Sinorhizobium meliloti: one gene and its partner. The protein of the gene in region 1 interacts with the protein of each later gene in a pairwise test. Links are inferred from orthologs where the notes say so. Each region holds a gene or a part of one and is shown on either strand. Other genes may lie near its edges. The genes, in order: leuS and ligA.

Region 1 (3,481 bases):
TTGCGGATTGACCGGTTCGCCCTGGCCGCGCGACGTCAGAAAGACGAGGGCATTTCGGACTTCCTGCTCGACGCGGTCGTCGGCTTCCGAAATCTCGATCGCGGCAAGCGCGATCGACGTCGAGCCAGTCGGACCGTCGGAATAAAGGGGCCTGACCTGGCAGCCGCCGAGTGCCGCAAGCGACAATGCGCCGGCTACGAAGCCCAAGGACCGAAGACGGAAGCCAGCTATATCAGACAACGACATTGACGATCCTCTGAGGCACGACGATGATCTTCTTCGGGCGGCCGCCGTTGAGCGCGGCCTTGACGGCATCCAGCGCGAGCACGGCGCTTTCGATCGCACTCTGATCTGCGTCGCGCGCGATTGTCAAATCGGCACGCTTTTTCCCGTTGATCTGGACCGGCAGCGTGATCTCGTTCTCGACGATGAGCGCAGGATCGAATTTCGGCCAAGGCCTCTCGGCGATGAGACCTTTGCCGCCGATCTCCCGCCAGCATTCTTCCGCAAGATGCGGCATCATCGGCGCGATCAGGTTGATCAGGATCGCGGCGGCGTCCTTTACCGCAGCAGTCAGAGCGTTGTCCGCCTTGCCGCTCGCGACCTGCGTCAGCGGGGCGGCCATGGCGTTCACCAGCTCGTAGATACGTGCGACCGCCTTGTTGAAGGCGAGCTTGTCATAGTCCGCCTCTACCGCCTTGAGCGTGCGATGTGCGGCCTGGGACACTGCAAGCCCCTCGCCTCCGCTTGCCGGCGCGGCATCGACGGCACGCAGCCTCTCCGCGGCCTCGGTCAGAAGACGCCAGACGCGCTGCACGAAGCGATGGGCGCCTTCGACGCCTGCCTCGGACCAGATGACGTCGCGATCCGGCGGCGAATCGGAGAGCACGAAGAAACGTGCCGTGTCGGCACCGTAGGAGCCGATGATGTCATCCGGGTCGACGACGTTCTTCTTCGACTTCGACATCTTCTCGATCGAGCCGATGGCGACTTCCTCGCCGGTCTCGATGTGGACCGCGCGCCGCTGTCCGTCGACTTCCTCCACGCGGATCTCGGCGGGCGTGATCCATTCCCGCTGCGCGCCTTCGCCGCGGCTATAGGTCTCGTGGACGACCATGCCCTGCGTGAACAGCCCCTTGAAGGGCTCGTCCAGCGCCACATGGCCGGTCGCCTTCATCGCGCGGGTGAAGAAGCGCGAATAGAGCAGATGCAGGATCGCGTGCTCGATGCCACCGATATACTGGTCGACCGGCAGCCAGTGATTGGCCGCTTTCGGATCCGTCGGGTTGTCCTCCCAGGGCGCCGTAAAGCGGGTGAAGTACCAGGAGGAATCGACGAAGGTATCCATCGTGTCGGTTTCCCGGCGCGCGTCCTTGCCGCATTGCGGGCAGGCGACGTGACGCCAGGTCGGGTGACGATCGAGCGGATTGCCGGGTTTGTCGAAGGTCACGTCCGGCGGCAGCGTCACGGGCAGATCTGCCTTCGGCACCGGAACGACGCCGCAGTCGTCACAGTGAATGACCGGGATCGGGCAGCCCCAGTAGCGCTGGCGGGAAATGCCCCAGTCGCGCAGGCGGAAATTGACCTTGCGCTCCGCGCGCGGCGTGCCGTTCAGCAGATCGTTTTCGAGCCTGGAGGCGACGGTCTCGAACGCCTCTTCCGCCGAAAGCCCGTCGAGGAAGCGCGAATTGATCATCACGCCGTCGCCGTCATAGGCCTCGTCGCCGATCGTGAAGGTCTGCGGATCGGCATCCTTCGGCATCACCACCGGAACGACCGGCAGATCATATTTGCGGGCGAAGTCGAGGTCGCGCTGGTCGCCCGAGGGGCAGCCGAAGATGGCGCCCGTGCCGTAGTCCATCAGCACGAAATTGGCGACGTAGACCGGCAGCTCCCAGTTCGGATCGAAGGGATGCCGTGCGCGTATGCCGGTGTCGATGCCCTTCTTCTCCGCCGTTTCCAGTGCGGCGAGCGACGTGCCGGCGCGCCGGCATTCCTCGCAGAAGGCTTCGATCTCGGCGTTCTTGGCTGCGGCATCCCTGGCGAGCGGATGATCGGCGGAGATCGCCAGGAAGGAGGCGCCGAACAGCGTGTCCGGCCGCGTCGTATAGACCGTGACTTCCTTTTCCTCGCCGGGGACCGTCGCCGGATCGAGCTCCCAGCGGACCGAAAGCCCTTCTGAGCGGCCAATCCAGTTCTTCTGCATCAGCCGCACTTTTTCGGGCCACTCGTCGAGCGTGTCGAGCGCGTCGAGCAGATCCTGGCTGAAGTCGGTGATGCGGAAGAACCATTGCGTCAGCTCGCGCTGTTCAACGAGCGCGCCGGAGCGCCAGCCGCGGCCTTCTATTACCTGCTCGTTGGCAAGCACAGTATTGTCGACCGGGTCCCAGTTGACCTTCGACTGCTTTCGGTAGACCAGGCCTTTTTCCAGGAAATCGAGGAAAAGGTGCTGCTGGCGCTGGTAATATTCGGGATCGCAGGTCGCAAATTCCCGGCTCCAGTCGAGCGAAAGCCCCATGACCTTGAGCTGCGCCTTCATCGAGGCAATGTTCTGGTACGTCCAGCTCGCCGGATGGACGCCGCGCTCCATGGCGGCGTTTTCCGCCGGCATGCCGAAGGCGTCCCAGCCCATCGGGTGCAGCACGTTGAAGCCGCGGGCGCGCTTGTAGCGGGCGACCACGTCGCCCATCGTGTAATTGCGCACGTGACCCATGTGGATCCGTCCGGATGGATAGGGGAACATCTCCAGGACGTAATATTTGTCGCGCGGATCGTCGTTCTTCGTCTCGAAGACCTTGCCCGCTTCCCATTGGTGCTGCCAGCGCGGTTCGGCATCGCGCGGATTATATCGTTCGGTAGCCATGTCTTTGTCGATGTTCCGGAAATTCTGCCGGGCGCGAGCGCCCGCGCGTGATAGCTGGCGTGACCTTCACCACGAAACGCCCCAAGCGTCAAGTTTTGAAGGATTCGCCAGGCGGTCCACTCGATTCGCAGTTCAACGAGGGCAGATGACGCCACGGCCGAGGCGAACCCGCCCGCTCCGGCTTGTGCTGGACTTGGCAAGCACCGCAAGTTTCAATAAGCCGCTAGCGAAGATGTCGAAACGATCTTGAACAGGAGCGTGGGGATGGAAGTCGAGGAACGGCTGAACGAAGTGCTGAGCCGGATTCGCGCAAGCGAGAAGTCGGCGAACCGTCCGGAAAATACCGTCAGTCTGGTGGCCGTGTCGAAAACCTTCGACGCCGAGACGATCCGGCCGGTGATCGAAGCTGGCCAGCGCGTCTTCGGCGAGAACCGCGTGCAGGAAGCGCAGGCCAAATGGCCCGCGCTCAAGCGTGAGACCCCCGACATCGAGCTGCACCTGATCGGTCCGCTGCAATCCAACAAGGCTGCCGACGCCGTTGCGCTCTTCGACGTCATCGAGACGATCGACAGGGAGAAGATCGCGCGCGCGGTCGCCGCCGAAATGAAGCGCCAGGGA
Region 2 (3,292 bases), 1.4 Mb from region 1 along the record:
TTGGCTCATCCCATCTTCAACAAGGAGCACCCCATGCGCATGATTTTCGTCAACCTGCCGGTCAAGGATCTGAAAGCCTCCCGGTCCTTCTTCTCCGCTCTGGGCTTCACATTCAACGAGCAGTTTTCCGACGAGACCGCCGCCTGCATGGTCATCGACGACAATATCTTCGCCATGCTTCTGACCGAGCCGAAATTCCGTAGCTTCATAGTCGGCGAGATCAGCGACACGGCCAAGGGCACCGAGGTCATCACTGCGCTCTCCGCCGCGAGCCGTGCCGAATGCGACGACATGTTCGACAAGGCTATTGCCGCGGGCGGCAAGCCATGGAAGCCGGCAATCGACTACGGCTTCATGTACGGCATCAGCTTCCAGGACCTGGACGGCCACGTCTGGGAGTTCATGTGGATGGACATGTCGGCACAGCAGCAGGCGTGACGATCTAAACTACTGCATGTTTCCTTTAATCGTATCCGATTAAAGGACAAAAACATGCAGCAGATCAAAGTGCTACAGCGACCTTTGCGCGTCTGATAAGACGCGCGCCGCTGTAACGGGTCACACGGGATGCCCCTCAACCGGCTGCCGCCACCTTCTCCCCGCAGGCGGGGAGAAGGGACAAGCTGCTGGATCGCCATTTCTCCTTGAGCGCCCGAGAAGCGGAGCATCACCGCGAGTCCCCTTCGCCCCGCTTGCGGGGAGAAGGTGCCGGCAGGCGGATGAGGGGCAAGTGAACGCTCTACCCGCCAATCAGCGCCAGCCACTCGTCCTCGTCCATCGTCTGGACGCCGAGTTCGCGGGCCTTGTCGAGCTTCGAGCCGGCGCCGGGGCCGGCGACGACGATGTCGGTCTTCTTCGACACCGATCCCGCCACCTTGGCGCCGAGACTCTCCGCCTTCGCCTTCGCCTCCTCGCGCGTCATCTTCTCGAGAGATCCGGTGAAGACCACCGTCTTCCCCGCGACGGGGCTGCCGGTCGCGACGGGCAACTCCGCGCTTTCCGGCGTAACCTCTTGCAGCAGCTCGGAAACGACCTTCAGGTTGCGCGGCTCCTTATAGAACTCGACAATGGCGCGCGCGACCACCTCGCCAATGCCGTCGATGCTGTTCAGCTCGTTCCAGGCATCTCCCGAAAAGCCCGCCGCCTCGGTCATGGCGGCCCCGAAATGCTCGTAGCTGCCATAGGAGCGCGCAAGCAGCTTGGCCGTCGTCTCGCCCACATGGCGGATGCCTAGCGCATAGATCAGGCGATGAAGCGCTATCGAGCGGCGGGCATTGATCGCCTCGTACAGCTTGCGGACGCTTACCTTGCCGAATCCGTCGGTGTTCTCGAGCTTGTTGAGCGATGCCTCCTGGCGGCGTTCGAGCGTGAAGATCTCAGGGGCGGTGCGGATCCTCAGATTCTCGTCTTCGCTTTCGAAGAAGAACTCGATCTGCTTGGAGCCGAGGCCTTCGATGTCGAAGGCATTGCGCGAGACGAAATGCTTCAGATGCTCGACCGCCTGCGCACGGCAGACGAAGCCGCCCGTGCAGCGGCGCACGGCATCCACCTTGCCCGTCTTTTCGTTGATGTCACGCACCGCATGGCTGCCGCAGATGGGGCACGTCGTCGGAAACCTGTAGGGCTCGGCGCCTTCCGGCCGCTCGTCCATCACCACGTCGACGATCTGGGGGATCACGTCCCCTGCCCGCTGGACGATAACCATGTCGCCGATACGGACGTCGCGCCCATCGCGGATCGGCTCACCGGTGTTGCCGACGCCGCGGATATAGTCCTCGTTGTGCAGCGTGGCGTTGGTGACGACGACGCCCCCGACGGTGATCGGCTCCAGCCGCGCGACGGGCGTCAGGGCGCCGGTACGGCCGACCTGAATGTCGATGCCCTTCAGACGCGTGAAAGCCTGTTCGGCCGGAAACTTGTGCGCCGTTGCCCAGCGCGGACTGCGCGAGCGGAAGCCGAGCCTGGCCTGCAGATCGAGCCGGTCGACCTTGTAGACGACGCCGTCGATGTCGTAGTCGAGGTCCGGACGCTCCCGCTCGATATGGTGATAGTGCTCCAGGAGCTCGTCGGCGGAGAAGAAGCGCTGCATCAGCGGATTGACCGGGAATCCCCAGGCCTTGAAGGTCTCCACCATGCCGAGCTGCGTATCCGCCGGCATCGCCGACATCTCGCCCCAGGCATAGGCGAAGAAGCGCAGCTTGCGGTTCGCCGTCACCTTCGCGTCCAGCTGACGGAGCGAACCCGACGCCGTATTGCGCGGGTTGACATAGAGCGGCCTGCCCTGCGCCGCCATTTCGGCATTGAGCGCGGCGAAGTCCGATTTCGCCATATAGATCTCGCCGCGGATCTCGACGACATCAGGCGCGTCCGCGGGAAGCGTCTGCGGGATCATGCCGATGGTGCGGACATTGGCGGTGACGTTTTCCCCGGTCGTGCCGTCGCCGCGGGTAGCTGCCGTGACGAGCCGCCGGTTTTCGTAGCGCAGCGACATGGACAGCCCGTCGATCTTCGGCTCGGCCGTGAAGGCGATCGAGCCGTCCGGGAGCTTGCCGAGGAAGCGGTAGACACCGGCGACGAATGCGCGGGCATCCTCGTCCGAGAAGGTATTGTCGAGCGACAGCATCGGCCGCGCATGAACGACCGGCGCGAAGGTCAGCGAGGGTGCGGCACCGACCTTCCGCGAGGGACTGTCCTCGCGGACAAGTACCGGGAAGCGCTCTTCGATCAGATCGTTCCGCCGCTTCAGCGCATCGTAGTCCGCATCCGAAATCTCCGGAGCATCCTTGCCGTGATAAAGCATGTCGTGGCGGGCAAGCTCCGCCGCCAGGAAGGCGAGTTCCTCGGCAGCTTCCGCTTCGTTCAATTGTTCGACGGATTTTCTTTGATTCAGCATGGATGCGGCTCCAGAACTTTGGAGTCGCTTTTACTGCATGATTCCTCAAATCGGAATCGATTTTGAGGGTAACCGACGCGAAGGAACGTGAGGGCTATTCAACCGTTGCCGGCGAGCAATCGCGCGGCTGCGGCCCTCGCCTCCTCGGTAATCGAGGCGCCGGCGAGCATGCGGGCGATCTCTTCCGTGCGTGCCGCTTCGTCCATGCGGGCGACGCGGGTCGCGATCATCTCGGTCTTTTCCGCGGAAGGCCCCTTCGAAATCAGGAGATGCGTCGCCGCCCGCGCAGCAACCTGCGGCGCATGGGTGACGGAAAGCACCTGCACGGTTTTCGAAAGCCGCTTCAAGCGCTGGCCGATCGCATCCGCCACGGCGCCACCGACGCCGGTATCGATCTCG

What was found.
Region 2: the proteins of leuS (region 1) and ligA interact in binary tests that used the Escherichia coli proteins (3 or more experiments, as listed by UniProt). The link is inferred for Sinorhizobium meliloti from one-to-one orthologs.

Annotation. Positions count from the first base shown.
Region 1 is NZ_JAGIOS010000001.1:1,366,559-1,370,039, forward strand. What follows is about bases 33-3,197. They hold leuS (leucine--tRNA ligase), read right to left. Parts: upstream 2,864-3,197; coding sequence 233-2,863; downstream 33-232. Other genes in these bases: JOH52_RS06505 (LPS assembly lipoprotein LptE), read right to left, coding at 33-246; JOH52_RS06515 (YggS family pyridoxal phosphate-dependent enzyme), read left to right, coding at 3,128-3,197. In the rest of the region: more of JOH52_RS06505, read right to left, coding at 1-32; more of JOH52_RS06515, read left to right, coding at 3,198-3,481.
Region 2 is NZ_JAGIOS010000001.1:2,752,433-2,755,724, reverse strand. What follows is about bases 317-3,292. They hold ligA (NAD-dependent DNA ligase LigA), read right to left. Parts: upstream 2,894-3,292; coding sequence 740-2,893; downstream 317-739. Other genes in these bases: recN (DNA repair protein RecN), read right to left, coding at 2,992-3,292; JOH52_RS13145 (VOC family protein), read left to right, coding at 317-438. Also shown: more of JOH52_RS13145, read left to right, coding at 34-316. UniProt on the Escherichia coli protein: DNA ligase that catalyzes the formation of phosphodiester linkages between 5'-phosphoryl and 3'-hydroxyl groups in double-stranded DNA using NAD as a coenzyme and as the energy source for the reaction.